Regions from separate parts of the Paenibacillus sp. JJ1683 genome, predicted to be linked through region 3. Evidence: riboswitches for the same ligand, from Rfam matches in the RefSeq annotation. Region 3 holds a riboswitch; each other region holds the start of a gene.
What was found. A riboswitch is a leader RNA that binds a small molecule or an ion and turns the genes downstream of it on or off. The one in region 3 is predicted to bind thiamine pyrophosphate.
Positions count from the first base shown of each region.

Region 1 (7,767 bases), 1.3 Mb from region 3:
GAAGCCTATCATCAATTTATTGATACCTTTATTAGTAAAACGTTAACACAATTCCCGAAGGCGCTTTTGCATTGGGAGGATGTGGGCAGCGTGAACGCACGCCACATAATAGGGAAGTACGGTCAAAACATTCTCACCTTCAATGATGACATCCAAGGCACAGGAGCAGTCACATTAGCTGCGATTGTTTCGGCGGTAGGTGTCACCAAAACTCCGCTACGTGAACAAAAAATACTTGTCTTTGGTCCGGGGGCAGCAGGAATCGGCAACGCCGACCAAATACGAGGAGCTATGATCGAGGACGGGCTTCCTGAAGAAGATTCATTCAGGTCGTTTTGGGCCTTTGATTATCGCGGATTATTAACGGACGATATGGAAGATGTACTCGATTATCAGAAACCATATGTGCGTAAAAAGGAAGAAATCAGCTCATGGGCCCGATCGGAAGACGGCAAAATACCGTTGCTGGAGGTCATCCGTCAGGTAAAACCTACAATCTTAATTGGGACTTCCGGTGTAGCGGGTGCCTTTTCTGAAGAGATTATCAAGGAAATGGCAAAGCATGTGGAACGCCCGATCATTATGCCCATGTCCAATCCTACCAATCTGGCTGAAGCGGTACCCGAGGATTTGATACGATGGACTGATGGCAAAGCATTGATTGCTACGGGAAGTCCCTTTGAGCCCGTCAGCTATAACGGTACGAAATTTGAAATTGGACAGGCGAACAATGCCTTTGTTTTCCCGGGACTGGGTCTAGGCGCAATTGTGGTCATGGCCAAACGAATCACCCCTTCCATGTTTACCGCAGCAGCTGATGCCGTTGCCAACGCCGTAGATTCGAATGAACTTGGCGGCGCACTGCTGCCCCATATTCGAAAATTACGTGATGTTTCGTTTGCGGTTGCGGTTGCGGTAGCAAAGGCCGCAATTCAGGATCAGGTAGCTCAGGCACACCTTCCAAATATTGAGCAAGCCATTCGGGATGCAATGTGGAAACCGGAATATGTGAGGGTCAAAGCCGTGGAAAGTGTAATCCAACACCCTCACTAATCCTTCACTAGGCATAAGCAATTTGACATAACATAGGAACGAATGTACAGTATTAGTCAAAAGAATAGGAAAGTCCACTAGGGGAGCCATTATGGCTGAGACAAGAATGAATCTTGGACCCTTTGAACCTGATCTAGTTCGTACTAGCGTAGGAAAGTGGAGCCTTCTATATAGGGTTTCAGGCGTTTTTGCGCATTGAACCTATGTTGAAGCCGCTCCAGTTTTCGGGGCGGCTTTTTGGCATTGTTCCGAGAATTGTATCTTACGGGACTTCTTGTTCTCCATTTTTGTTGGAGGTGGGGAAATGAGTTTTTCGCAAGAGCTCCGTCAGCAGGCGGATGGCATTTTTCAAGCCATTTATGAGCATCCCTTTGTGAGAGGTATTGCTGAAGGAAATTTAACAAGGGAACAGCTGATTCACTATGTAAAACAAGACTTTGAATATTTGAACGCCTACATGCGGATTTACGGCATCGCGATCTCCAAAAGCACGAGCCGGGAGGATATGGCTGTATTTAACGAACAGATCTCTTTTATTCTCAACAGCGAGGTTCATCCGCATCAAAATTTTTGTGCTATCGCAGGTGTCACCTATGAAGAGATGCAGGGATATCCACTCGCTCCGTCCGCTCATCATTATATCCGCCATATGCTGACCGTCGCACATGAGGGTACTCTTGGGGAAATCATGGCCGTGCTGCTACCATGTCCGTGGACATATCTTGAAATTGGACGCAGGCTAATGGACGAGGTAAGACCGGACGAGTCTCATCCGTTCTATGAGTGGATTTGCTTCTATGGCAACCAGATTGAAGATGTAACCTTCAAATATCGAGAGCGTGTGGATGCTTGGGCGAAAGTCGCCACGGCTGCCGAGCGAGGGCGGATGATTGAGCATTTTATGCTAAGCTGCCAGCTGGAATATATGTTCTGGGATATGGCTTATAAGCAGGAGCAATGGCCCGTCCAAATGCACGCTACGGTCTTGGAATAATCAGTATAGATGAGAGAGGATAAACATGATGAATATATGGGAACAAAGTTATTCGGCGCTCCTGACAAAGGTACAAAACAGCAACCCCCTCGTTCATAATATAACCAATGTGGTGGTCACCAACTTTACAGCCAACGGCCTATATGCACTAGGGGCTTCCCCGGTGATGGCTTATGCACCGGAGGAAGTAGCAGATATGGCCAAAATAGCGGGCGCCGTCGTGTTAAATATCGGTACGCTAAACCGTGAGCTGGTGGATGCCATGATCCTTGCTGGACAATCGGCGAATGCTCACGGTATTCCAGTTCTGTTAGATCCAGTCGGTGCGGGAGCAACTAGTTTTAGAACCGAGTCAGCACTGCGAATCCTAAACGAGGTTAACATCTCACTAGTACGAGGCAATGCAGCCGAAGTCGCTCATCTGATCGGAGAAGCCCGAGAAATTAAAGGGGTAGATGCAGGCGACAGCGCTGACAGCAGTAATGTCGATCTGGCAGTTCGGGCTGCGCAAACGCTCCATACCATGGTTGTCATCACTGGAAAAGAGGACGTCATCACCGATGGGGTTGAAGTACGATTGATTAGTGGCGGAGACGCGCTGCTTACGAAGGTAACCGGAACAGGCTGCCTGCTGACCTCTGTGTTGGGTGCCTTTGCAGCAGTTGAACCCAACCTGCTGCTCGCAGGCACAGCAGGTTTGGCATTTTACAGTGCAGCAGCTTCTCGAGCCGCAGCGCATACCGCAAAGCTGGGGCCGGGCAGCTTCCAGATTGCCTTTCTCGACGAGCTTGCCAAACTACATACTGGTTCGCTAGAGGGGCATGTCACGATCCGTGAAGCTGGAACAACTACAACAGGTGGTGCGCGATGAGAGACGTGCATGTACCGAGAGCGCTGACGATTGCCGGTTCAGACAGTGGCGGCGGGGCTGGAATTCAAGCCGATCTCAAAACCTTTCAGGAGCTTGGCGTATACGGCATGTCAGCTATTACGGCTATAACGGTACAAAATACTTTGGGAGTTCACGGTGTATATCCGCTGCCACAGGAAGCAACAGCGCAACAGATCGAAGCTGTAGGATCAGATCTTGGAGTCGACGCCCTAAAGACTGGCATGCTATTTGATGCAGGCATCATCCGCCTAGTAGCCGAGCAGATCCGAAAGTTCGGCTGGGAAAAGGTTGTCGTCGATCCTGTAATGATTGCCAAAGGGGGCGCAAAGCTGCTGCAACCAGAAGCGGTGCAGGCATTGAACGACGACCTGCTCCCCTTGGCCCTGGTCGTCACACCAAATATCCCGGAAGCGGAGGCCTTAACCGGGATAAGCATTCGTACGATGGAAGGGCGCCGTGAAGCTGCGAGACATATTAGCAGCCGGGGTCCCAAATTCGTTGTGATCAAGGGCGGCCACGATGAGGAGAGCGAAAACAGCGGTCAGGTCATTGACCTGCTCTTTGACGGAACAGCCTTCACAGAGCTGGGCGGCAAGCGGGTGCGAACTGTCCACACACACGGAACAGGATGTACGTTCTCAGCAGCGATTACCGCTGAATTAGGGAAAGGCGTGTCTGTACCGGAAGCTATTTTGAATGGAAGAGCCTTCATTCAGGCGGCGATTGAGGATACATTGTATTTGGGCCAGGGACACGGTCCAACCAATCATTGGGCCTATCGCCGTCGTCAGGAGATACTCCAATGAGCGGTCGAATATTACCTGAGATCATGCGGCGGCATTTACAGATGTATCTGGTTGTTGGAAGCGTGAACTGCCTCGCGGAACCAAATCGGGTCGTGCAGGAGGCTCTTGCTGGCGGCACAACCATGATCCAGTTCCGGGAAAAGGGCCGTAGCGCGTTAACAGGGGTTCCTATGTTTGAACTTGCGCGTCAGCTACAAGATCTGTGCCACCACGCTGGTATCCCCTTTATCGTCAATGACGATGTGGAGCTGGCTCTTGAGCTCAACGCCGACGGTGTTCACATCGGTCAGGACGATGAATCGGCTGATTCTGTGCGTACGCGGATCGGAAACCGAATCCTTGGCGTCTCCGCCCATACGATTGAGGAAGCTCGTCGAGCCATTCTGCAAGGTGCGGACTACCTCGGCGTCGGCCCCATCTATCCCACCATCTCAAAGGATGATGCTCATGCGGTGCAGGGTCCAGCCATTTTGCATGAGATGCGCAAAGCGGGAATTGATCTGCCCATCGTCGGGATCGGTGGCATTACGATAGACCGTGTGGAGGAAGTGGTAAGTGCGGGTGCCGATGGTGTAGCGGTGATTTCGGCTGTGACGCAGGCAAAACAGATTCGAGCTGCTGCAGAGGAACTAAAGAAAAAGGTAGTGCTAAGCATCAAACATCCGGGGATGTCCCAAAAGCTATAAAATGCTATGTCCCTTCCTTCACCCCATTATGTCACTTTTATTGTTTACGCAAGAGCCTCATTTCCACTAATAAAGTAGAAATGAGGCTCTGTGTTGTCATAAAATTAATCTTTTACAGCTTGATTTCTTGTGTTCTTTTTCTCAGCAATAAGTAATCCTAGCAAAATGTACCCCCTGTACAATATCCCCATGAACAGAACAATACCAACGATTGAAACAAGAATAAGTAGAATATTCGCTACAAATAAAATAATTGCCATAGTCAAAAATATCCCCCCCAAAAGATACTGATTTTTAAGCTTCCTATCCCCAGTACACTTGAGCTTGTAGAATACCTGATTAACTATAAATATATGTCAATCGTCTTTTCTAATATTCGTATAGCATTCGAAAGCAATTAAAAAACGAAACTTAATTATATTGATTTTTGGTTCCCCATTCACATAACCCTTCCAAAACAGGCAATAGTGTTTCCGCTTTTTCTGTAAGACTGTACTCAACTTTAGGTGGAACTTGGGGGTACTCTTTCCGATTCACCAGACCATCCGCTTCCAATTCTTTTAGCTGTGAACTCAATGTTTTATAAGTAATAGCTCCGATTTGTCTTTTCAGATCATTAAAGCGAACCACTTGGTTTTCGGCCAGAAGGTAAATAATAACCATTTTCCATTTACCACCAATAACTGACACTGTATAACCAAAAGGTGTATCTTGAATGTTTTTAACTTTACCTTTAAATTCAGCCATACTCATATTCACACTATCCTTTCGGGTAGTACCTATCAAATTAGTGCGTACTACGTTTTTATTTGCGTTCAGTTTATACTAACCGTAATTTGAAGTAAAGGAGAGAAAATATGACTAAAACAATACGCCTGTTAATGCCGCAATGGCAAGGAGGAAACAATCCTAACTACTCTTTTGGAGCTGAACTGCTGGCTTGGCTAGCCCCAGACAATGATCAACCCCTTATTCATGTTCCAGTTCAAGCTTATGATGGAACTCCGCTTGCCAACGAGAACGGTATGTATGGGAGAAAACAGCTACTTGAACAATTAGAGGCTGCTCAACATATCATTGACGCTCATAAGCCAGATCGCATTGTAATGTTTGGTGGTGACTGCTTAGTCGAACAAGCCCCGTTTGCCTATTTGAACGAACGATACGGTGGAGAATTAGGGTTAATTTGGATCGATGCCCACAGTGATTTAGTTAGATATGTAGGCTATGATAACGGACATACATTACCGCTTGGAAATCTATTGGGAGAAGGAGATGAGGAGTTCGCAAAATATGTGAAATTACCTCTTAAACCTGAAAAAGTCTTTATCGCTGGTTTAGCAACTCCTACAGAAGAAGAAACAAAAGCATTTTCAGAAACATTTCAAAAACTAGGTGTTACTACTATAGAAACAGATGCTGAAGTAATTCAAAGATTAGGGATTCGAACTGCTGGGACCCAAGAGTTAACGATCAGTACCGAATCAATAAAAGAGTGGATTAAAGAAAGCGGCATCAAGCACCTGGCGATTCACCTTGATTTAGATGTACTTGATCCAAAAGCATTTCGTTCTTTATTATTCGCCAACCCTGAAGCTCCCTATAATCTTTCTCCTGCGGGAACAATGCAAATACCTCAACTACTTCATCTGATTAAAGAACTATCTGAAGAAACCGATGTAGTTGGGTTAGGTATAACCGAACATATGCCGTGGGATTCCATTAACTTGAAGAATCTGCTTGGGGAAATACCTATTTTGAATCATTAATTCTACTTACGATCTATACATGTTTTTTTTGACTTAATTTTCGAAATGGAATTATTAGAAATTCGTTTGAATTAGAGTATTGTGTAAAGAAAGGACTCCTGGGGATTTATGCTGTTATGGAGTCCTTTTTTATTTTTTACTTTTTATTTTCATTTATTAATTTTAGTACTGGATTAAGGAACTCTTCAAAAAAGAAGTCGCCTCCCTCACCCGGAGTTAGTGCTTTATTATGATCAAAAGATTCGAAATCTTCTGGTACCGAAATATGATAGAGCGTGCCATTTTCCATTAATTCTCCTAAATCCTTATAAGCATTTGTTGGACGTGCAAAGCAGAGAACCCTAGAATTCTCAAGTATATATAAGTGAGTATCAGTTAACCTATATTGCATAAAATAACACCTCAATTATGTGACTTGAATAGCTCAGCACCGGATAAAAAGGAATACTCAGGAGATCAAGTAGTCGCTCGCTCTACTAATTTGAATTCCAAGGGATGTAATTCTTCCTGAAGCCCCTCTAGGGCATTTCGAATCATAATGAATGCATTTTCCGCTTGCTTGTCAATCGGGTAATGAATGGTGGTTAAATCAAGCAAATGCGAAATTTCGGTGTTATCAAAGCCCACCACTGCAACATCACTCGGGACAGAAACACCGAGCCTACGTGCTTCGGTCAAAAATCCTGCAGCCAAATAATCGGTAGAACAAGCGAAGGCATCAGGCTTGTTGGATTGTTCGCCCCACCAGTGAGCAATTTGTTCACCCGCTTCTATTGAATTTAAGCCATAAAAATGCGGGAAAGCATCTGCGTTCAAATCATATTTTTTGCAAAAATCATGATAAGCCCGTATGCGCTCCTTCGTATTCAATCCCCTCATATTCCCATATACATTCACAATGCTGCGATAGCCTCTGGCATACAGATGCTCCAGCGCAAGCATGTACCCCTGATACTGGTCCATAAATACAGACGGGATTGCCTCAATGTTTACACGCTGCCATGTCACAATTGGACCATATTTGGTGTAGTGCTCAATCACACTCCACTCATTGACGCGAATCATACAGACCAAGGCGTCCAGTTGCTTTCTCCGCAACATTTCCAGTGCTTCAAGCTCCCGCTCCTTCTCTCCATTCGTAATAAATAGTGCCATATTAAAACCATGCTCCTGGGCATAGGTTGTAAATCCACGCACAAATGAACCCAATGAATCATTAAAAGAAATTGAAATAATTCCTATGAGCTTGGTCATGCCCTTTTTTAATGAAACCGCATTCAAATTAGGTACATAATCCAGTCGGTCTATGACCTCCTGTACACGCTGCCTTGTCGGTTCACTTACGTACGGATGGTTATTAATGACACGAGACACCGTTGCCGAGGATACACCCGCCAGCTTTGCAATTTCATGAATATTTGCCACATTTCTCACCTCGTTCTTTCTATTTTAGCATGTTCGTGTTTAGCATGTTTCGTGGCCCCGCCCTATAATTGTCACCTTCCCCAAATAAGTTTTCTAAAAGCGCTTGACCTGTAATGCATTACAGGGATTACAGTGAATTTGA
Region 1 covers NZ_CM129820.1:4,448,954-4,456,720, forward strand. The annotation lists gene ACUC6J_RS19010 (NAD-dependent malic enzyme) at 1-1,053, shown strand, start outside; TPP riboswitch at 1,123-1,225, shown strand; gene tenA (thiaminase II) at 1,358-2,047, shown strand; gene thiM (hydroxyethylthiazole kinase) at 2,073-2,918, shown strand; gene thiD (bifunctional hydroxymethylpyrimidine kinase/phosphomethylpyrimidine kinase) at 2,915-3,745, shown strand; gene thiE (thiamine phosphate synthase) at 3,742-4,431, shown strand; gene ACUC6J_RS19035 (winged helix-turn-helix transcriptional regulator) at 4,843-5,184, opposite strand; gene ACUC6J_RS19040 (arginase family protein) at 5,289-6,200, shown strand; gene ACUC6J_RS19045 (hypothetical protein) at 6,337-6,591, opposite strand; gene ACUC6J_RS19050 (LacI family DNA-binding transcriptional regulator) at 6,657-7,625, opposite strand.
Region 1: another riboswitch for thiamine pyrophosphate. It lies ahead of tenA (thiaminase II); the one in region 3 lies ahead of ACUC6J_RS13335 (thiamine phosphate synthase).

Region 2 (7,767 bases), 2.6 Mb from region 3:
TGATAAAGTTTCGCGTATATAAGGAGGTTCTTTGCTTTGACTACAAGTTATGGTTGTGAGCCTTTTAGTAAATAGCTGATATGCCTTTATGAATTAGACAGGGAGTAGAAGCGGCTCGTATTATCATAAAACAATTGACGGACAGTAGCTTCATCTTGACCGGTCAGCTTGCTATACTCGCAAATGACCTCGGCAGTCATCCGTGGATGTGTCTGCTGTCCGGTAAAAGGGCCCTCGAATGGCCATGGGCCGTCTGTCTCTGCCATGACCTGATTAGACGGATACTGTCTTGCCAAACTGCGGATTTCTTCTTCGTACAGGAGATCCGGTGTGAAGGACACATAATAGCCATTACGGGCCATACGTTCGGTCGTGGTGGCAGAGCCCTTGAACCAGTGAAAATGCGCTTGCGTAACGCCGTGTCGTTCCAATAGGTCGCAGGCCATGTCTGCATCTTCATAAACGGCATGCAGCACGATGGGTTTGCTATGCTTGCTTGCAAACTGGATAAAACGCTCCAGCAGCGCTATGTAGGGAGCGAGGTCAAAAGCATCTCCGCTGCGTGAGGCCTCCAGCCGATTGTAATAGGGCAAGCCGACTTCACCCACCGCGACCATCTGCTGTACATGTTCGTCCATCCAGTGGAACAACAGGTCAAGCTCGGCTTGTGATGGCAGAGCCTGTTCTGGATGAAGGCCAAAGGCCGGACGTACTAGCCTGGGCCAACGCTCAGCCAGGCGCAAGTTGGCTTGACTGGAGGCTAGATGCATGGACACAGCTACGATGGCTTCTACATGGTTGTCGACAAGCGAAGCGAGCAATAGCTCCTGTTGTTCAGGTGGGTAGCTGTCTACATGAATGTGTGCGTCGATTAAGGGAACAGTTGCTGTCGCATTCAATCTCAATGCAGAGTGCACATTCCAATCATTCATAATGGTTTACCCCGCCGTCAGAGGTGTTTTTACGGACACTTTCAGCGGTGTCCATATCGCCGTCCAGTTTGTGCTTTTCCTCACGCATCCAGCCAGTCATTGTCCGCTTCCATTCCATAAAGCGTGGATCGAGGGTGATTTCTTCCCTACGCGGGCGAGGAAAAGGAACGTCTACGACATGCATCACTGAAGCAGGTCGCGCCGACAGCACATAAATGCGGTCGGAGAGCAACAGCGCTTCTTCAATGCTGTGGGTAATGAACAGCACAGAGCGGCGGTTCTTCTCCCACATCCGCAATAACCATTGCTGCATATCTGCGCGTGTCAACGCATCGAGTGCGCTGAACGGCTCATCCAGCAGCATTAGCTCCTGCGGGCTAAGCAGGGCGCGAAGAAAGGCCGCTCGCTGCTGCATGCCACCAGACAGCGTATGCGGATACGCCTTCGCGAACTTGCCCAGCCCAACCTGCTCAAGCCATTGCAAGGCTTCTTTGCGCCGTTCACGTTCGCTGACGTATCGGGACTCTGCTACTGCATCCTTTCGCGGTGCATTTTCCTGCCCGAGTAGTATGTTGTCCAGCGTGGTGCGCCACGGGAAAAGGGCGGGCTGCTGTGGCATATAGCTAATATGACCGCGTTCACCAGTCACGTCCTGTCCATGCATACGAATACGTCCCTGCTGCGGCTTGAGCAGCCCGCCGATGATGTGAAACAGCGTACTTTTACCACTGCCTGACGGACCAATGAGGGAGACAAATTCGCCCGGCTTAACGGTAAGGGATACATCCTGTAGTACAGGCAGTGAGCTTCGCTTTTCCCGGAAGGCGAGGCTGATCCCGTCCAATTCCAAAGCAGGAGGAGCAGGTGTCATTACCTGCGGTTCTCCGGCTTGTTGCTGTTCATCAGCCACGGGTGGTGATGTCAAGTCAGTCGGATGCAGACTCATATGTGCCACGTCCTTTCATTAATGCTTTAATGCAATATGTGGAGGCTATTCTTGATCAGGCTTCCAGCGCACCAACCATTTCTCCAGTAGTAGAATAACGACAAACATCAGTAAGCTGAGTGTAACAATAATCCCGATAGCGGCAAAAATGAGATCCGTACGATAGGCAGATTTTTGCAGCAACATATAATATCCAATTCCTTCACTGGCCCCAATCCATTCGGCAATAATCGCGCCCATCACACTGTAGGTAGCAGCGATTTTAATGCCAGAGAAGACTTGTGGCAGGGAGTGTGGCAGCTCTAGTTTTAGAAAAATAGCCCGGCGGCTTGCACCCGACATCCGCATGTAGTTCATCATCATACGGTCCGTCCGTGTCAGCCCGTCCATGGCTGCTACAGCCACGGGAAAAAAGCATACTAATGTAATGACCATAAGCTTGGGCAGCACGCCAAAACCGAACCATACCATGAGCAACGGACCGAGGGCGATAATCGGAATGTTTTGGCTAAGGATCAGGAGCGGGTACAAAGCAGATTTGAGAAAAGGAATCGTATGGAGAACGATGGCGATCAGCAGTCCTGTTGCTGTCCCTATAGCAAATCCCGCAAGCGTCAGGCGAATCGTAGCCCATGTATGGGCACCAAGCAACGCCGACTGCGCCATACCCTCTTGTACGATTAGGGATGGAGCTGGCAGCAGCCAGGATTCAATATGTAAATAGGAAACCGCTCCCTGCCAAGCCGCTAAAAAGAAGAGGACCGCCACAAGGGGCGGCCATACGCTTTTCCACCAGGATGCGTTCTTGCCTTTCGGATTCATGGGCGATACTTCTCGGTCAGCTTGTTCATGCTGATGCCCTGTGGGTTATGTGCAATTTTGATCTGTGAAATGACGCTGGGACTTCCAGCTTCCGTCAAAGCCTCGTGCATTTCTTTAACCACTTTCAGCAACTCGTCGAGCTCGCCCTCCATGGTCGTATCCAATGGATTCACCAGATGTTTGACACCGGAACGCTGGATGACCTCAATCGCCTTGTCTACATAGGGGTAAGAGTCTTCGTTATTAGGTGTTTTAGGGATTACTTGAATGCTGAGCAGTGTATTAGCCATGTGAATTTCACCTGTCCTTTATTGGAGTGTTAGTAAAAAAGATATGGTGGTTTAAGGTGGGGAGACCGCTTCGCGTTTCATTTGATCTTACGATCGCTGTTGCCATGGGATTCTTTGAATTAAATTTTAAAGGTAAGAATCCCCCTGAGCGTATGCTTCCGAAGCTAGCTTTCCTAAAGAAAGCTTCAGGCGAACGCTTCGCTTCTCCAGATTCAAATGAACCGCTCCGCTACCAACCGCCTTAAAAGCACTTTAGTTTTTTGATAGGTTGTGTGGCATTTTTACACACAAAGCGCGTAGTGGCGCTTCGTTCACTTCTCTAGTCCAGTCTTATTTAGCGATTTAACAAAATGATCAACGCTTGGGCAAGAAGTCGTTTGTGAAGGCCTTATCGACTTCCAAAGGTTTGCTGAGCAGCTTGCGTTCATACATCCAATCCGAGTAGTTTTGCCATACCTCTGCTTTTTGTAAACCCCATTGCGTGGCATCGTCCTGATAACGCGGGCTTAGCCATTTTTGGCTAGCAAGTACCAGTTTTTTGTCCAGCTCTGGCACAGCTTTAGTTAAGATATTCGCCGCTTCTTCTGGATGGGCGATAGTGTATTCATAGCCTTGTGCAGTAGCGTCCATGAACGCTTTGACTAGGTCAGGATCGTTTTTTATCGTCTGTTCATTGCTCACAATTACAGGTGTATAGTAATCGAGACTTTTGGAATAATCTTTTACATACAGCATATCCAAGGGCTCGCCTCGAAGCTCGGCCTCAATCCCGGTCCATGCGTAGAAAATCCAGGCAAAGTCAATATCCCGCTTCACGGCTGTAAAATAGTCTGCATTGCCCATATTGACGATTTTCACTTTGCTCACATCACCTTGGTCTGAATCCATGATGGATTTCATGACCGCTTCTTCTACAGGAGAACCCCAGCCGCCGTAGCTTTTACCCTCGAAATCTTTCGGGCTTTTAATTCCGCGGTCTACCGGAGCTGCGAAGCCAGAGGTGTTATGCTGAATCACCGCAGCGATGGATACGAGCGGTACGCCTTGGATACGAGCCTGAGTGACGCCTTCTTGATAGCTGATACCAAAAGGTGCAGCATTCGAAGCAACCATTTGGTCGGCTCCGCCTGAACCTGGTTGAACAATTTGGACATTCAAGCCTGCTTTTTCGTAAAATCCTTTGTCCTTGGCGACATAGAGTCCCGTGTGATTCGTATTGGGTGTCCAGTCGAGCACGACTTTAACATCTTTGAGCCCCTTTGCCGAGGTAGACGTTGAAGTGTCGGCAGCAGGAACCTCCTTTTGAGATGTAGGGGGATTGCCGCCGCAAGCGGTCAGAGTCATAGCCATGAGCCACAGACTGATCAGACCCAGGCTTAACATTTTCATGCGCTTCATCGTTGTGTTCTCTCCTTTTTAATTACCCGTTATCCGTCCAATCAGACAGTTTATATTCCCCATTTTCACAAAAATCACATCTGCCGGAAGCAATCTTTCCAACAACTTTATCTTCAACAAAAAAAGCGTCCCGAGATTCCGGGACGCTTGCGCTTGTATATACCAAAGTAAGGGATGTCCTGTTTTAATAAAAGGCACATCTTGCTTAAGCATTCCTACGCTGGCATTACCCAGATCAGGTTGTAAGGGTCAGTGTCTTGGGACACACTCTCAGCCGGCCGATTCCAGCACCCCTGGCATTGTATGGTTTAATGGGTTCGTTTATTCGGGTTTACTACGACGATTATATGCCTTGAAAGCAGGTCTGTCCAGCCTTGAGGGAGCGCTCACGGTTCATTTGTCGAACGACAGGGTACACTTTTACTGTGAGCTTTGATCTGAAAATGGACATGAATCATTCAGATCTGTTTCGGTCATGTTATTTTCAGAACAGCTACACTGTATGTTTAGGAGAGCTGGTGCCAAGTGGCATAGCCCTATAGAATTCTAATTCGTAAAAAGGAGTTGTTGTACTGTGGGTAAAACGGAGACACTGGATCGCAGTCAGCTGGAACAAGCCATTGTGAAGGCTTTGGATAACAACAAATTTTGCTCGTTAGGTACGGTTGAGGGCGGAAAACCGAAAGTACGCTATATGGCCCTTTTTAACGATGGAATGAACATTCATCTGGCGACGGATCGCAAAACACATAAAGTGGATGAGCTAAAGGACAATCCGAATGCTTATCTGCTGCTGGGCTATGAAGTGGGTGGCACGAAGGAAGTCTTGGAAGTGGAGGCTACCGTCCAGATTACAGCTGATGAGGGGTTACGCAAACAAGTGTGGAATGATTCTCTGAAAAAATGGTTTTCCGGACCAGATGATCCCGATTATGTCATCTTAGACGTCAATCCGACTCGTATTGAGTACGTGGGTCAACAAACGGAGCGCCAGGTGTGGACGAAATAGAAACAATATAAACGGACAAGCCAGTAAATTTCCAACTTTTTCAGGAGATTTATTGGCTTTTTTTATACGCAAAATAATTATTTTTTCATAAATATTTTAAGCAAATGACTACTCTTTTGTCTGGCGTTGGATTAAAATAGGAATGGTGGGTTCAAAGCTTACATATATGTGCAAAAGTATGTATATGAGGCATACACCTTAATGAGGAGGGGTATATTTTGTTATTTCGTAAAAATTGGTTTAAAGGGTTTACAGCAGCAATTGTAGCTTGTAGCCTGCTGGTGTTTTCAGCGGCTCCATCCTGGGCAGCTATCGATTCTCGCGATAGCGCTACGGTGAATTTGCGGATCATGGAAACAACAGATATTCATGGGGCGCTGATGAATTATGATTATTATTCGGACAAAGAAACTAATGAATATGGCTTGGTTAGCACAGCAAGCTTGATCCAACAAGCACGTAGTGAAACAAGAAACAGCATGCTGTTCGATAACGGTGATTTGCTGCAGGGCAATCCATTAGGCGATTATATGGCCCGCAACAAAACCTTTGAGAAAGAAGGCGGTGTCCATCCGGTCTATAAGATGATGAACTTGATGGATTATGATGCGGCTACTGTCGGCAACCACGAATTCAACTATGGTCTTGACTTCCTGGACAAATCGCTCAAGGGAGCTGATTTTCCTTACGTAAATGCGAACGTTTATGTTGATAATGAGGGTCAAGCTACTAAAAATTATTTTACTCCTTATCAGATTCTTGATAAAAAAGTAACGGATGAGAAGGGCGAAGAGCATACGCTTAGGGTGGGTGTCATCGGTCTGGTAACCCCCCAAATTATGCAGTGGGATGAAGCTAATTTGAAGGATAAGGTCGTTACGAAGGATATTGTGGAAACAGCCAAAAAGTTTATTCCACAAATGAAAACAGAAGGTGCTGACATTATTGTCGTGCTTGCACACACAGGCTATGAGGATGTGCCGCAAACGCCAATGATGGAGAATGCCGTTAAATATTTGAGCCAGGTAGACGGGATTAACGCGATTTTGTTTGGGCATGCTCACAAATCTTTCCCAGGCTCTGATTTTAAAGATATGAGCGGTGTAGATTTGGATAAAGGAACAATTAATGGCGTACCGGCTGTGGAAGCTTCTTCGTGGGGTAAGGATCTGGGCATTATTGATCTGAGCTTGGAGAAGAGAAATCGCGAGTGGCACGTAATCAACTCTCAGTCAAAAGTGCGTCCAGTTGTGAGTACTACCAATCAGGCAGTGCAGTTTACTCCTGAATTTAAACTGATTGATGCGATCAAAGGAGAGCATCAAGGAACGCTGGATTATATCCGTCAACCTGTCGGAACAACGACTGCACCGATTACCAGCTATTTTGCATTAGTGCAGGATGACCCGTCCATTCAAATTGTGACAAATGCACAGAAATGGTATGTTCAAAACCATCTTAAAGGAACCGAATACGAAAATCTCCCCGTATTATCGGCAGGCGCTCCATTCAAAGCCGGTGGTCGCAACGGTGCCGAGTATTATACCAACATTCCTGAAGGTACAATAGCGATTAAAAACGTGTCCGATCTGTATGTGTACCCGAACACGGTTCATGCTGTAGAAGTTACTGGTGCTGAAATTCAGGAGTGGCTGGAGTGGTCTGCGGGTCAGTTCAACCGCATTGATCCTAGCAAAACTGAGGAACAATCGCTGATCAACAAAGATTTCCCAACCTACAATTTTGATGTGATTGACGGTGTGAATTACCAGATTGATGTAACTCAGCCTGCACGATATGATGCCAAGGGAAATATTATTGATTCTTCAGCCCATCGTATCAAGGATCTGCAATACAACGGGAAGGCTATTGATCCTGCACAGAAATTTATTGTTGCGACCAATAACTATCGTGCTTCCTCCTCCAAACTGGCCAACCCAGATGGCAAACGTATTGTGATGGCAGCACCAGATGAAAGTCGCCAAGTCGTTGTTGATTATATCCGTACGAACGGAACGATTAATCCGTCAGCGGACGGCAACTGGTCTATTGCTCCTTTTGGTCAGGCCAAGGTTACCTTTGAGTCCTCTTCTGATGCCAAAGACGTGCTGGCTGGAAATCAACAAATTTCATACTTGAGCAGCGCGGCAGACGGGTTTGCCAAATACAGCTTGAAAGCTGGCGCTAAGCCTAGTGCAGCAACGACCTCTGTGAAGGAAGCTGCGGCACCTGCGAAAGCAACCGCGAAGCCAGCTGTCAAAACGACTAAACCTGCGGCTGCAAAACCGGCTAAAACAACGAAGCCAAAGGCGTCCAAGTAACTTGGGATTTTAGTCTCCACTCCATAACAGAATGAAGCAGTAAGTCTCT
Region 2 covers NZ_CM129820.1:507,421-515,187, forward strand. The annotation lists gene ACUC6J_RS02235 (TatD family hydrolase) at 87-932, opposite strand; gene ACUC6J_RS02240 (ABC transporter ATP-binding protein) at 925-1,878, opposite strand; gene ACUC6J_RS02245 (ABC transporter permease) at 1,924-2,700, opposite strand; gene ACUC6J_RS02250 (MTH1187 family thiamine-binding protein) at 2,697-2,990, opposite strand; gene ACUC6J_RS02255 (ABC transporter substrate-binding protein) at 3,345-4,388, opposite strand; TPP riboswitch at 4,584-4,693, opposite strand; gene ACUC6J_RS02260 (pyridoxamine 5'-phosphate oxidase family protein) at 4,963-5,397, shown strand; gene ACUC6J_RS02265 (bifunctional 2',3'-cyclic-nucleotide 2'-phosphodiesterase/3'-nucleotidase) at 5,616-7,718, shown strand.
Region 2: another riboswitch for thiamine pyrophosphate. It lies ahead of ACUC6J_RS02255 (ABC transporter substrate-binding protein); the one in region 3 lies ahead of ACUC6J_RS13335 (thiamine phosphate synthase).

Region 3 (7,767 bases):
TGCGGAATAATGCCGGCTGTATCACATGTTTCTCCTCCAAACGGTACAGTTCCCATCAGACAGTGTAGACAAGGTGTTTGACCCGGTAAAAAAGTGTAAGTTACACCGTAGCTACCCACACATCCTCCATAAATCCAAGGAATATGATGCTTGAGAGCCATGTCGTTCATAAGAAGCCGAGTATCGAAGTTATCGGTTGCATCCATCATGAGATCCACCCCCTGGATCAACTCTTCCAGCTCTTCTACCCCAACATCCAAAACATGTGCATGGATGACTGTTTGCGAATTAATATCCTTTAATCTTCGCTGGGCCGCTATTGCTTTGGGACACCTTTGCGCTGCATCACTTTCCTGAAAAAGCTGCTGGCGCTGCAAATTGCTCCATTCCACATAATCCCGGTCTACGAGACTTACCGTACCTACGCCTCCACGAACTAGCGTTTCTGCAATGCCTGTACCCAGCGCTCCAACACCTATGATTAGTACGTGAGAAGAAGCAAGCCGGAGTTGGCCTGCAGGCCCAAAGGGTGCAAACCTTTCCTGTCTGGAATAACGATCAATTTGTGGTGTTCCAGCACCGGATTTTTCAGATATCCTCATCCTTGAACCATGCCTTCTGTTGGGCTGCTCGCTGAAGCATATCGTTTTACAGGTATCATCCCTGCCTCAAAACCATATCTGCCTGCACGCACAGCCAGCTTCATGGCCTCAGCCATTTTCACAGGGTTCTTCGCTCCCGCCACAGCTGTATTTAGCAGAACACCATCTGCTCCCAACTGCATCGCCATTGCTGCGTCACCAGGTGAGCGAATACCTGCATCGACGATAACCGGAACTTCTGCTTGCTCAATAATTAACTCTAATGAAAACGGATTGAGCAAACCATGTCCTGTACCAATCGGTGAGGCACCAGGCATAATGGCATGTACTCCAAGCTCTTGCAGCCTCTTTGCTAGTATCACATCATCCGATATGTAAGGCAGTACGACAAAGCCTTCCTCTAGCAGTTTTTCACTAGCCTTCAACGTTTCAAAAGGGTCAGGCAACAGCGTTTTGCTATCCCCAATGACTTCCACCTTAATCATGTCGCACAAGCCAGAGGCTTTTGCCAACTTGGCAATACGGATTGCCTCTTCTGCTGTTGTTGCTCCTGCTGTGTTGGGAAGAAGTGTATACCTGCTCAAATCTAGCGTATCAAGAAAATGTTGCTTATCCCGTTCCTCCAAATTCAGTCTGCGCACAGCGAACGTTAATATTTCCGTCTCAGCAGCCTCTACAGCCTGGGATTGGATATCCAGATCCGAAAATTTCCCTGTTCCCAGCAACAGCCTTGAGGTAAAAGATGCTTTTCCAATGGTTAACATGATCAACCGCCTCCTACAAAATGTACGATTTCTAGGCAATCTCCATCCTTAAGTACCGTCTCATGATGATCTTCACGGGTCAATATATGCCGATTCAGCTCTACCACTACGGTTTTCACCTTTAAATCAAGTTCATGCAGCAATTGATCCACATGAGTGATTCGATTAGAAATGGTCATGCTCTGTCCGTTAATGATCAGCTTCATAAGCTTTCCTCCTTGAGGAGTTCAGAAGAAAATTTGCTTATTCCAAGTCCAGCCGCATCAGCCCCTTTAAGCATAGCTGCCATCGCTCGCCCAGTCGCATCACTAAGCAAGACACCGTTACGATAATGCCCGACTGCAGCATAGACGCCCTCTACTCCAGGAACAGGGCCAATGAAAGGACGCTCCGCAGCTGCCTGTGGACGTAAGCCCGCCCAAGCACGTATAAAAGAAGCTTCTTGTACACGCGGCAACCAGGCAGATGCACGTACTAACAGTCCTTTTAAGCCTCCTACGGTCACCTCTTTGTCATATTGATGTGGAAGACTCGTAGCCCCAATCCAAAGCTCGTTATTCTGTTTAGGCACGAGGTAAACATCATCGGCATAAATGGTATAATCCAACGGATGGTCCTTCAAGGAGACTGCTACCACTTCACCCTTGACTGGATAAAGAGGATAATCAAATCCAATTTGTTCTAGTAATTTCAAGCTGTCCAAGCCTGCGGCAATCACGACCTGATCGCAGGAAAAAAATCCACTATCCGTTCGCACACCGCAAACTCGGCCGTCCTGTATGATCAGTTCCTCGGCATGAGTTCCAGACCATATTGTTGCTCCCAGCACCGCAGCTGCCCCTGCATAAGCACGGCAAAGCTGAACAGGGGCCACTTGTGTCTCCTTTGATCGGTATATAGCCCCAATTACTTGATCTGCCAAGCCCGGAATCCGTCGAGCCAATTCCCTGGCATCCCACCAAATAGGGCTATCATCCTCTCGGATATTCGCAGCATTCCAGCGCCTTTGGCCCTCTGCTTCTGAACGAAAAGGGGTCACAAAACCTTCTGTACGAAAATCAACTGAAATACCCGATAAACGCTCCAAATCACAGACAAGGTCAGGGAATGCATCTCGACTTGCGCGAGCAAATCGCGCCAGCTCAAGGTCTGAGAACTCTTCGCTTTCCGCTGCCAGCATTCCCGCCGCTGCTCCTGATGCTCCCTCACCGGGGATCCATCGTTCCAGCATAATTGTACTTCGTCCCTCCTTAGCCACATGATAAGCAATGGCACTGCCGATCACACCTCCGCCTATGACCAAGCATTCTGCGTGTCCTATTGCTTTTTTCTCTGTATGTGTCTTTGACATATGTTCCGTGTCTCCTCTCCGGTGAGCATTCTGCTTTCCCTTCGTCTCGTTTTCTTGCTACAGGTCATGAACTACAAGATCTACCATTCGCCTATATTCCATCGCTGCTGCAACGGGTGACTCTGCTTCCCATATACCAGACATCACCGCAATTCCGCTTGCTCCGGCATGATAGAGCTCTGGAACATGATGAGGTTGTATGCCTCCCAACGCTATCACCGGAATGGCCGACAATCTGCAAATGCGTTCAAGCTGTGCTACACCCCGCGGTACAAGACCGGCCTTACAATAGGTCTCATATACATGACCAAATAGTACATAGTCTGCTCCCCCCTGCTCAGCGGTCTGCACCTCCTCCAAGGAATGTACAGACACTCCACAGCGTGTACCCACTGGAAGCAGACTTTTCGCATCCATCACAGATAACCCATTAGCAGGTAGCTGGACAGCTCTTGCCAAGGTAAGTAAAGCTACGTCCATACGGTCATTTACTACAATTTGCTGCAAAGGAACTTCCTGCTCGATCATGCTACGAGTCAAAGAAAGCAAAGCAGAGGCACCCTTCTGTTTCGAACGTGCGTGTACATAATGAATATAAGGACAAATAGCGGCAGCCACTTTGGGTACATCCACACAGGAGACACTTTCCATCGTAATTACGTGTAATTCGATCTCATTTTCACCTCACTTGGACTAAAAAATATAAAATAATCGTATAAGCTGAACTATATTGTTGCAGCTCCCTATTGGGTAATATCATACGGAGCCAGCCACATGTACCAGCAATAATGAAAGGAGATCATATGTAAATCCGTCTACGGAAGCTCGAACAAATGAAGATGAACGAAACGCAAAAAGCCACTTCCCAGAGGAAGTGGCTTGACAAACGTTCAAAATCGAACGGACTATTATATCCGTAAACGTATATCGTTCCCTGCACAAACAAAAGTAAAGATCTACTACCTTGTTTGTACAGTACTCACTTCCCTACGCTGGCATAACCCAGATCAGGTACAAAGAGTCCGAAATCCATTTATTTCGTCTCAGCCGCATGGGCGGCTCCCCTAGTGTGGCTATTTTATTGTATCAGCTAAAGATAGCTTAGCATATTTTCCTAATTCTGCAAACCCCACCTTGTGTGAAATCTGTCAGAACTGGATTTTAGTTAACTTTACTAGACCACTCTTCTACATTCCACGTTTTGGTTACCCAATCCTCGTAAAAATCCGGTTCGTGGGATACAAGCAATACGGTCCCTTTGTATTCCTTCAAAGCGCGTTTGAGTTCATCCTTTGCTTTGACATCCAAGTGGTTGGTAGGCTCATCAAACAGTACCCAGTTGCTCTCACGCATTAACAGTTTACAAAGGCGGACTTTAGCCTGTTCTCCACCACTAAGCGCAGACAAAGGCCGGGTGATATGCTCATTCTTCAAACCACAGCGCGCCAAATGCGCTCGTACTTCATGCTGATTCAAATGCGGAAATTCATTCCATACATCGTCAATCGGTGTAATTTTCTCCGCCTTTACTTCCTGTTCAAAATAAGCAGGCTGCAAGAAATCCCCTTGATAGGTTTTTCCGCTGATTGGAGGTATTTTCCCAAGAATGGTTTTGAGCAACGTAGACTTACCAACACCATTGCAGCCAACAATTGCGATCTTTTCGCCACGTTCGATCGTCATGGACATTTTAGGCAAAAGAGCATGAGTGTAGCCAATTTCAAAATCAATACCCTCAAAAACCGTTTTCCCGCTCGCACGGGCTTCTTTGAACTGAAAGGTTGGCTTTGCAGCTTCTTCAGGCTTATCAATACGTTCGATCCGATCAAGCTGCTTTTCACGGCTTTTTGCACGGCCTGATGTAGATGCGCGCGCTTTATTGCGCTGAATAAAATCTTCCTGTTTCTTAATATATTCCTGCTGCTTCTCATATGCATCAATATGCTGTGCTTTGTTCAGATCCGCCATTTCAAGAAACTTTTCATAGTTAGCTGAATAGCGGGTCATCTTAGCAAATTCAAGATGGTAGATTACATTAACGACTTGGTTCATAAATTCAGTATCATGTGAGATGAGGATAAAAGCATAGGGATAATCCTTCAAATATCGCGTAAGCCATTCAATATGCTCCACATCCAAATAGTTGGTAGGCTCATCCAGCAGCAATACATTCGGCTTTTCCAACAGCAACTTAGCAAGAAGCACCTTTGTCCGTTGCCCACCACTAAGTGCTGCTACATCCCGATCCAGTCCGATGGCAGAGAGACCTAATCCATTCGCCATTTCTTCAACCTTCACATCAATGAGGTAAAAATCCCCCATATCCAATTGCTCTTGAATTTCTCCCATCTGTTCCAGCAAAACTTCCAACTCTTCGGGAGAAGCCTCTCCCATTTTGTCTGTAATTTGCATCATTTCCTTTTCTAGTTCCAACAAAGGAAGAAAAGCGTCTTTTAATACATCACGTACTGTTTTGCCCGGCGTCAGCTTGGTGTGCTGATCCAGATAGCCATAACGTACACGTGGAGTCCATTCCACTTTGCCTTCATCTTTAAGCAATTTTCCAGTCAGAATGTTCATGAGTGTCGATTTACCAACACCATTAGCTCCTACCAATCCTACACGTTCCCCCGCAAGTAATCGAAAGGAAACATTTTTAAATAATGCACGGTCCCCAAAGTTGTGGGATACATTTTCTACAGTCAATAAACTCATAAGCTGTTTTTGGCTCCTTATTGTCATCGGCACTGCCGAGTGTTCTTATTTCATCAATCTTTCGTTTCTTTCAAAGCTTTATTGTAGCACATTCGGCACCCTTATCGGAACATTGAAAACAGCGAATTTTAAGGTTTTCAGATGGAGTGGCCTAAAAAAAGAAAACCAGCTAATGTTAGTCAAGGGGTCCACCAACATTTTAACGAAAATATACGCTAAGGACATGGCTTGTTTTTTTGCCCTCATTGCCCTTATTAATCCGGATTTGAAAGTAGTAGAAATCGACATCGGCCAACTTGATATTGGTCAACTCGCTTCCCAAAAGTCGGTAAATAGCAACGTATTGACAATCAATATGTCTTGAAGGTTTTTCGCTTGCTAAATCATATCGAAGTAGCGCTTAATCTCCTCTTCGGTAGGTACATAAGGAGTTTCTTTGCTTCTTTTGGCAATTTAAGCTTCAAGCTCAGTTCTAAGATGTTGAACCAGACTCTAAGATAAGCATAATGGTAAGATCGGAATTATTGCGTTGAAGTTAGTATGCAGAAGCTTACAATTCCAAATAATGAATACCTTAATAATTGATAAGTTCTAATAACAATTAAAAAACAGAACTCTATGTAGACAGTCCTCATGAGTATTGAAGGAATAATAAAATGGAGAAAATGTAATTATCCCGGCCTGGGTTCCGGACCGGGAAGAAATAAAATAAAATAAAATATAATTGGATTTATTTATCTTTCAGCAGACATGGCAATTTCTTTTGATTCATGAACTGTTCCAAATGGATGCTCAGGCGGTGCATAGATAACGTATATCTTAAGGGGCATATTTCCTGTATTAATTACATTGTGCCATTTTCCAGCAGGTATCATAATTGCATAGCCATCATAGGCCATCACTTGAAAATCTAATTGGTCTTTCCTATCCCCCATTTGAACAAGTCCCTGACCTTCTTCAATACGTATGAATTGATCAGTTGTTGGATGAGCTTCTAAACCGATATCATCGCCAACATTAATGCTCATCAGAGTCACTTGTAAATGTTTTCCTGTCCATATAGCGGTACGATAATTTTTGTTTTGTTTTGCAGCCTGGTCCATATTCACTACAAATGGACTTTGTCCATAATCTCTTAATATTGTCTTTTCATAGAGATTACTGTCGTTATTATACCAATTGTAGTATTGAGGATCATAACTCCGATAATTGTAATTACAGCTGTTATACATAGGAATATGCCATGGAAAGTGATGGCATGATTTATGGTACATACTCATTCTCCTTTATTTGATTCAGTGTTTACTTATCATATGCGGCTACCTATATAAAGGACTAAAAAACCTTCAACAATAGGCAAAAGCCTAATTGATGCCAAGACAAAAATATTCACAAGCGTTTTCGTCCTTCACTTCAAAAGACGTTATTACTTAAAGTTACATTTAATACCATATACTCCCAATTGGTGTCATCTTCTTCGGAACTCCCCCGGTAAGTCGAGTATTAAATTCCATTTATTTGACTCACTCTTTAAAAAAGCAGTGACCATAAAGGCAAAAGACTAGGCTGGCACTGCTTCTATGGTGCTATCGGCTTGGCTTGGAGATTCGTCTATTTCTCTGCCCATTTCAAAACAAAGTTCTTCCCGGCTAACGTCATATTAACCTCCTATTAAAACAGGCCAACCTTTTGGTTGACCTAATAATACGAAACCCACCCCGGAGGGTGATTATTTTAAGCTGTTATGATATTGGTACTCAAAATAACCAGCAGCTGCCGCAGATTTTTCATCCGTAAAACGCTCAGTCGTTTGAAAAGGGGCTGGATATGAATCTCTATAAAAATATTTCATTCCAGTACCCGGTTCTATGCCACCAATAATAGATTGCTTTCGGACGACTCTTCCACCACCAAACCCATAATTATTGTAATATCTGTCTCCAACTGGAATGCCTTGGATAAACGCGATCATACCCACATCATCTATTGTGTTATACCACTCCTCTTGTGAAATGAGTGGTAGGGTGAACGTATAGGAAATGCCATTCCGTGCTGCTTTTTCGTTATGGACATTAATCAGTCGAGCCAGATCTTCCTGAATGGTGCGAACAATGGTGGAACGGCGTATTTGCTCAAAGGTTAATGAATTGTTCAGTAACGAAATGGGGGTCTGACCCTCAAGCTCTTTTTGAACCCCCTCCACCCATCTGTGATTCTGCGCATCATAGGCATGTAGATAATTATCCAGGGTGAATCCCACACTATTGCCTGCGGAATCAACATAGGCATAAGGCTTTTTTTCGCTCCACTTGGGGCCTATAACCGCTTGTCCATA
Region 3 covers NZ_CM129820.1:3,142,339-3,150,105, forward strand. The annotation lists gene ACUC6J_RS13315 (ThiF family adenylyltransferase) at 1-602, opposite strand, end outside; gene ACUC6J_RS13320 (thiazole synthase) at 599-1,366, opposite strand; gene thiS (sulfur carrier protein ThiS) at 1,369-1,572, opposite strand; gene thiO (glycine oxidase ThiO) at 1,569-2,717, opposite strand; gene ACUC6J_RS13335 (thiamine phosphate synthase) at 2,775-3,368, opposite strand; TPP riboswitch at 3,685-3,793, opposite strand; gene ACUC6J_RS13340 (ABC-F family ATP-binding cassette domain-containing protein) at 3,879-5,432, opposite strand; gene ACUC6J_RS13345 (cupin domain-containing protein) at 6,167-6,706, opposite strand; gene ACUC6J_RS13350 (hypothetical protein) at 7,162-7,767, opposite strand, start outside.

Region 4 (7,767 bases), 2.3 Mb from region 3:
GCTTTTTTCGGATTCAATCCTTCAATCATGAAATCCATAACTTTCGTACCGACGTACAAAATAACGATAGTTAGCATTAATTTTTCCGGGCCAATAATAAAGTAGGAAGAGAAGGCGACAATCAGATCAAAAAACAACAAGGCATAGCTGATATTCCAATCCAGATACTTGTTAGCAATCCGGGCTAAAATGACCGTTCCTGCCGTTGTACCACCGACCCGTACAATTAAGCCAATGCCGACCCCTACCAAAACTCCGGCAAATACGGCATTAATCGTCGGCTCATGCGAATCAATCCGCCAGTTGACTGTTAAATGTAAAAACAGCGAGTTAAAAGCGACCGCAATTATAGTATACAGAGTCGTTCTCTTGTCCAAAAATTTATATCCGACAATCAGCAGCAAGCCATTAATGACCAGATTGACGATCGAGGGAGACCACTGAAACAGGTAGTACAAGATGATCGTGACCCCTGTAACGCCCCCCTCGCCAAATTCATTCGGGATCACATACAGATTAACAGCCAGCGCGAAAAAAAACGCACCCAGAATAATAAATACGATATCTGCAATACTTTTTTTCATATATGCTCTAATCCTCTCTCTAACATTTCAACGGATGAATTGCCAGATGGATTGGCTGACTCTTCTTGCCAAAATACGCTGACAACCAGTTCATGGTATCTACTACCCAACATAAAGTCAATACAACTTTGACACTTTAATTCGCCACCAGACTGCCTTAGTCCAACCTTAGAATTCCGCAAAATTCCGCTAATACAAGGTTATTCGACAAAAAAACACAATCCCGACTACTAAACTGAGAAAACGGGCCTCTAGCCCTTGTTTAGACCCTAGGCACATTTTCCCCTAAAATGACCATCCTCCTAATACACATTTTGGACACATACGACCATCTTCCTGTTTTATGTCAAAAGCGTTTTACTTTGGATAAATGCGGGTATAATGATTGAAACATTACCAAGCAACCTACACGGCATTACGACATCAAGTACATATACATAGTCCTATACAGACGTCCTAAGCAACTCAATCTGAATTTGACAAAATGGAATTGGAGGAATGACCACATGAATACAATGAACTTAACTGTCCACACCCTGATGCCTTTTCACCACCAATACCAACGTGCCAACGCGGTGAGTATGCAGAAGAAAGAAGACAGCTCGGAGAAGAAGCTCAGCTTTCAGGACATTTTGAATGAAAAAATGGGTAAAAAATAAAGCTCCGTTAATCCGGTAGCATGATCCCGCTTTACATAAGCTGAAAAGCCGTAGTTTTCTACATCGACTGTAGAGAACCACGGCCTTTTTTTACTCACGCGTTTCTAAACCTTGCTCATACGTTTATGGAAATAAACCTCTGACGAGCTTAACTGTACTTTTCGTTGAGGCTTCCCAGTTGATTGACTTTTGTATCGCTACCGATTTTTACTGCCCAGCTTCCCGATACTGCTCTGCCTTCTCTCGCATCCCGGCGGCAACGGCTTCCTCAGTATTCAGTCCCTTTTCGGCCGCATAGGCACGAATGTCCTGCGTGATACGCATACTGCAAAACTTGGGACCGCACATCGAGCAAAAGTGGGCTTCCTTGGCCCCCTCTGCTGGTAGCGTTTCATCATGGTAGGACAATGCCCGCTCAGGGTCAAGCGAGAGATTGAACTGATCGCGCCAGCGGAATTCAAAACGCGCCTTGGACAAAGCATCGTCCCGCTGCTGTGCCCGCGGATGACCCTTCGCCAGATCGGCAGCATGTGCGGCAATTTTGTAGGTAATAACTCCTTCGCGGACATCATCTTTGTTCGGCAGACCCAAGTGCTCCTTCGGCGTAACGTAGCACAGCATGGACGTCCCGAACCAACCGATCATGGCTGCCCCGATAGCTGAGGTAATATGATCATATCCTGGTGCGATATCCGTCGTCAGCGGCCCTAAAGTATAAAAGGGGGCTTCCTTACAAATCTCCATTTGTAAATCCACATTCTCCTTGATTTTGTGCATAGGGACATGTCCTGGCCCTTCAATCATGACCTGGACATCATGCTTCCATGCAATTTGCGTGAGCTCGCCCAACGTCTCTAGCTCTGCAAATTGTGCTTCATCATTCGCATCATAGATACTCCCTGGACGCAGACCATCCCCGAGAGAAAAGGCCACATCGTAGGCTTTCATAATTTCACAGATTTCTTCAAAATGCGTATACAAAAAATTCTCCTGATGGTGTGCAAGGCACCAGGCTGCCATGATCGACCCGCCCCGGGATACAATTCCCGTCATTCTATTCGCCGTCATCGGTATATATCGCAGCAATACACCCGCATGGATCGTAAAATAGTCCACTCCCTGCTCCGCCTGCTCAATCAGCGTGTCTCGATACAGCTCCCACGTCAGCTTCTCAGCTTCGCCGTTCACCTTTTCCAGTGCCTGATATAGCGGCACCGTTCCAATCGGTACGGGAGAATTCCTGATGATCCATTCGCGCGTTGTATGAATATTCCGGCCTGTAGACAGGTCCATGACGGTGTCTGAGCCCCAGCGCACAGCCCAGGTCATCTTCTCCACTTCTTCCTCGATGGAGGACGTAACTGCGGAATTCCCAATGTTCGCATTGATCTTTACGTGAAAATGGCGTCCAATGACCATGGGCTCGCTTTCCGGGTGATTGATATTTGAAGGTAAAATAGCTCGTCCAGCCGCCAGCTCCTGTCGTACAAACTCGGGCTCTACAACTTCGCGGATCGCCGCAAATTCCATTTCAGGCGTAATGATCCCTTGCCGCGCATAGTGCATTTGCGTCACAGTACGCCCTTGCGAAGCCCGTAGCGGACGGTTGGTCACGCCGGGAAATTCCACTGTCTCCCGTTTGGAGCCGGGTTTCAGTCCATTATCCTCCGGCTTGACGGCGCGGCCCTCATAAGCCTCCACATCCCCCCGTTCCAGTGCCCAAGCTCGCCGTAATGGTGGCAATCCCTGACGGATATCGACCTGGTAGGCTTCGTCCGTCATCGGACCGCTGGTATCGTATACACGCAGTGGCTCATGATACTCGGTTCCCTGCGGCGTATGTGTGGGTTGCAGCGCGATTTCACGCTCTGGCACGGCAATGTCTGGCCGAGAACCTTGAATATACACCTTACGGCTCCCCGGAAAGGGCTGTAGCCCACTGGCTTGCTCCGCTTTGGCCTTCTCTCCCTCTACTTCTATTATTCCCGCCAATCCTGCATCTGCTGATTTCATTCCTGTTTCTTTTGTTCCTTTTGTTTCTGTCGGTTTCATGATCCATTCCTCCCGTATCGTTGAAATGACACACCGATCCGGAACCATTCCCAGGGTGGCGCTGATCTATGCAAAAAAGCCGGTTCCCTAGGGAACCGGCTAATCAAACGAGACAGCTATCCAAACCGATCGCACGTGGAATAATCATATTCCAATGCGCGGCCGTAGACAGCAGCTGCGTATACATTTCAATGGCCGATTACTTCCCTACGCTGGTATGATCCAGATCAGGTGCAAAGGGTCCGGAATCTTGCCTGATTCCATCTCAGCCCGCATTACAGGCTCCCCCAGTAACTGTGATACTTTCTATTCACATGAATTGGTGGCTATAACAGACATACCGCCATCTCTATCAGACTACTTTAAATTTATAGCTTTGGCAACCCTTGTATGCTTTCCTTTTGTATTGATTACTGTCACGGAAGCATAAGCCCCATTTCCTTGGCTGCTTCGATCAAAATCGGTGCAAACTCATGCAGCGTCTCGGGCGCAAGTCGACTGACCGGGCCGGATACAGATAAAGCCGCCGTGACCTGTCCCTTTCGGTTCACAATAGGCGCGGCCACAGCCGCAGCTCCTGGCTCACGTTCTTCATAGCTGGTCGCATAGCCTTTCTCACGAATGTCCTGCAGCTGGGCTTTATAAACCTCCGGGTCTACCGAAGGTGGCCATTCTTCACTGCTTAGCAATACCTCCAGCTCCTGTGGTGGCATAAAGGCCGCCAGCACCTTGCTGGAGGCTCCCACAGCCAGCGGCATACGCGCACCTACAGGCGCAACCCTGCGGATCGCCTGATTGCTCTGCACGGCTTGTATGCGAATACGCATGCTTCCATCCCGCAGGTACAAGCTGACCGTTTCCCCTAAGCGATCACGCAGTCCTTCCATTGCAGGCTGTAACAACACCGCCGGCTCATCGCTTTGGGACAGATGCGTGGACAGCTCCCATATGCGAAAACCAAGCCTATATTTTTCCGTTTCGGCATTCCGAACGACAAATCCCCGATCCTCCAGCGTAGTCAAAAGACGATGAACAGTGCTTTTATGTAGACCAATTTGGGAGGCAATCTCCGTTAGACCAAGATCAGATTCTGCGGTAAAACACAGCAGTATATCAAGTGCACGCTCTACAGCGCGGACGGTTAATTTACGGTCTTCCATCGTGAACCGCTCCTCTTGTATCCATATTCGTTTCACACTATGAAACATGGTTACATAAATTATATAGAATAGTCGCGGCTACTGTAAACCGATGTTTTTGTGACAACCATATTACAGAACAAGAACAAACATCGACAATTCTTTGCATCATTTTTACTTTTCCGGTTCAGGCGTTGACTTTGGATAATAGCCATCATACGATAATAGGTATCTATACGGACATACCCTACTATTTTCAAGTGGAATTATACCTAAATTTTATGATTCGAAGATCAATTTTATATAAGGAGGCTCTTACATGATTTCGACATCCCAGCGCAACGCTCAGCTACAGACCGCTGTTCAGGAGCCGTCCACCCCACTCTTTAATCCCCGTATGCTGCGGTTCAAGCACGTTGTGATTGCTCTGCTGCTGTCGGTCGTATTTTTTCTGTTGTTTTGCTTTATTGCCTTGCATGCTTACATCGCCTGGGTGCTTACGAATCCCACCGTCGCACCCTTGTACTCTAATCCGATGCAGGCCAAAGGCATGCCTTATGAAGATGTCAGCTTCCCAGCCAAGGATGGTAGCCGTATCGTACAAGGCTGGTATATCCCGGCGGATCAATCGCGGAAAACCATTATTTTCAGTCATGGTTACGGGGCTAATCGCGAAGAAAGCTGGATTCCTATGTATGATCTGGCGCATTATGCCCACAGTCTGAACTTTAATGTGGTCATGTTTGATTATGGATTCGCGTCACAAAACAGCAAGGCCGTCGCAACCGGAGGTAAGGCGGAATCCCAGCAGCTTCTTGGAGCGATTCAGCTTGCGAAGCAACGCGGCTCGTCGGAAATTATCGTATGGGGCTTTTCTATGGGAGCAGGAACCGCTCTTCAGGCGGGCTTGCAAACCAAGGATGTGGACGCAATGATTTTGGACAGTACCTTCCTGCTGGAGCCAGATACACTGTACCATAACATTCACAATCAAATTAATCTGCCGAGACATCCGTCTTTGGAAATTTTGGAGTTGCTGTTTCCAGTCTTAAACGGCACCAGCTTGCATCAGATTCCATATCAAGAGGTTAAAAAGGAGAACTATCCGTTTCCAATCATGTTTGTGCATGGTACACAGGATGAAAAGGCTCCTTACCCCATTGCGGAAAAGCTTGCTGCCAATCAAACCAACCCGCTTTCCAGTGTATGGATTGTCAAAAACGGGATACATGAGCTTATTTTCAGAGAGCATCCCCGTGAATATTTGCGACGGGTATCGACATTTCTAAGCAGTGTGCAGGAGCTGGAGGACAAGAAAACCACTGCTGCTGCCCATAAACAAACGACTACGAAGTAAGAAATTATTTTCAAAACAAGTAATCATCGTCTTAAAGAAGCCTGCCTATGGACACTTAACCCGTGCCGTAGACGGGCTTCTTTTTTTTATTTTCCATGAGTAATTATTGTTCTGCGCAACAGGTATAACCTGATGAAGGAAGTTCATAGACATATTCACGGTGAGACGGCGAATATACTGGGTACATATGCATCCAGGACAGATCTGCTAGATCTGCCGGATAGCCATAGTGGGATACGGGAGGTAAAAACGAATGCTGAGTACTTATGGGTCTTTCCTGCCCTTACGTGTGCTGGAGGAAATTCGTCATTGGAAGCAGCAGGAAAGTTGGCACGTGGAAGTGATTAAATCTGCTACTGAAGGGCTAGAGCCTGCTTATGTGCGGCTGCTGGATGATTGGCGAACCGTATTTGAACAAACGGAACGCACCGCCATCGAGCTGCTCGAAGAGCAACGGAGTGCGCTTGATCCGGCAGAACAGGCATGGCAGCATCAATGGAAAAAAGAGTCGTCTGTTCCTCAAGCACATACACACCAGCTGGATGAATCATCAGCACATTCAAGGGGATCAGACGCATCAGCGACTGGAGAGAAATCGTTGTCTGAATCAGGCTTGAATTCACAGCCTGCCTCACAGGAATTAAATCGTCGATTGGACGATTTGCTGCAAACCGCGAACCGTCAATCACAAGAATATGTACGGCAGCTAGGTTTGCTGACTGAACACAGTCATGCATTGCGTCAACAGCCAAAATCCGCCGGAGTTGTAATACACGCAGCACATGAAAGTCAATATTTCCTGATCTCAACCACTCCCTTTCAAGAGCCCGGCTCCATCGCGCGAGCCGCTGGGCTGTATCATGTAGCGGCAGAGGGTAAGGATTACCCAGAACAAGCGTTTCGAGAGCGGCATGCCGGCATGAGAGGAGAAGGTTCTGGGGCCACTAAAGGCGTCCAGTCCGGCCAGGCGCAACCTTCGCCAGCAGAAAAGTCCTTAATTGGTCGCCCGGTCCCTATTGGCGGACATCGGCTCCCTCCGCTTCCTTACCCTTATAATGCGCTTGAACCGTACATTGATGAAAAAACGATGCGTATTCACCATGACAAGCATCATTTGAGCTATGTGAATGATCTGAATAAAGCGGAAAAGAAACTGGAAGAAGCCCGAAAAACAGGTGATTTTGACCTCGTAAAGCATTGGGAACGTGAACTGGCATTTAACGGTGCAGGTCATTATCTGCATACTCTTTTTTGGACGATCATGAGCCCTCAAGGCGGTGGAAATCCAAGCGGACCGCTGGCTGAACAGATTAAAAAGGATTTTGGCAGCTACGATGCCTTCAAAAAGCAATTTAGTTCAGCAGCCGAAAAGGTCGAAGGCGGCGGCTGGGCCATTCTGGTGTGGAGTCCGCGCGCCGGGCGGCTTGAAATTTTGCAGGCCGAAAAGCACCAGAACCTGACTCAATGGGAGTCTATTCCGCTGCTGGCGATCGATGTGTGGGAACACGCATATTACTTAAAGCATCAGGCTGAACGCAATAAATACATCGAAGATTGGTGGCATGTCGTCAACTGGCCTGAAGTGGAAGCGCGCTACGCTCAAGCCTCCAAGCTGAGATGGCAACCATTCTAAGCTAAAACAAATTATACCTGCAAATCGTATCGCTCTCTGAGCGCTTCTATTTGTCCAGTCAATTCTTCCGGTTGCACCAGCGAGCCATTGGCAGGCAAAATGGCCGCCCGACTCTCGACTACACGGCGTAGCGATGCTGTGTACGCCTCGACAGACGGCACTCCGGCCAGCTCTGCCAGGCTGCCCATCGTTGCCGGATTAACCCGGGGATAATCCGGCTGCTGCACGCCTGCCGGTGTATCCCCGGCTGCCTCCCGATAAAACTGCTGCACCGCCTGTGCGCGCTCTGCTCCGTGGCCCTCAATCATCACAAAGGCCGTGATGATATACGCCTTGGCCTGAC
Region 4 covers NZ_CM129820.1:873,289-881,055, reverse strand. The annotation lists gene ACUC6J_RS03955 (YitT family protein) at 1-584, opposite strand, end outside; gene ACUC6J_RS03950 (hypothetical protein) at 1,091-1,243, shown strand; gene thiC (phosphomethylpyrimidine synthase ThiC) at 1,451-3,295, opposite strand; TPP riboswitch at 3,483-3,594, opposite strand; gene ACUC6J_RS03940 (IclR family transcriptional regulator) at 3,712-4,455, opposite strand; gene ACUC6J_RS03935 (alpha/beta hydrolase) at 4,754-5,791, shown strand; gene ACUC6J_RS03930 (Fe-Mn family superoxide dismutase) at 6,045-7,424, shown strand; gene ACUC6J_RS03925 (lipoate--protein ligase family protein) at 7,436-7,767, opposite strand, start outside.
Region 4: another riboswitch for thiamine pyrophosphate. It lies ahead of thiC (phosphomethylpyrimidine synthase ThiC); the one in region 3 lies ahead of ACUC6J_RS13335 (thiamine phosphate synthase).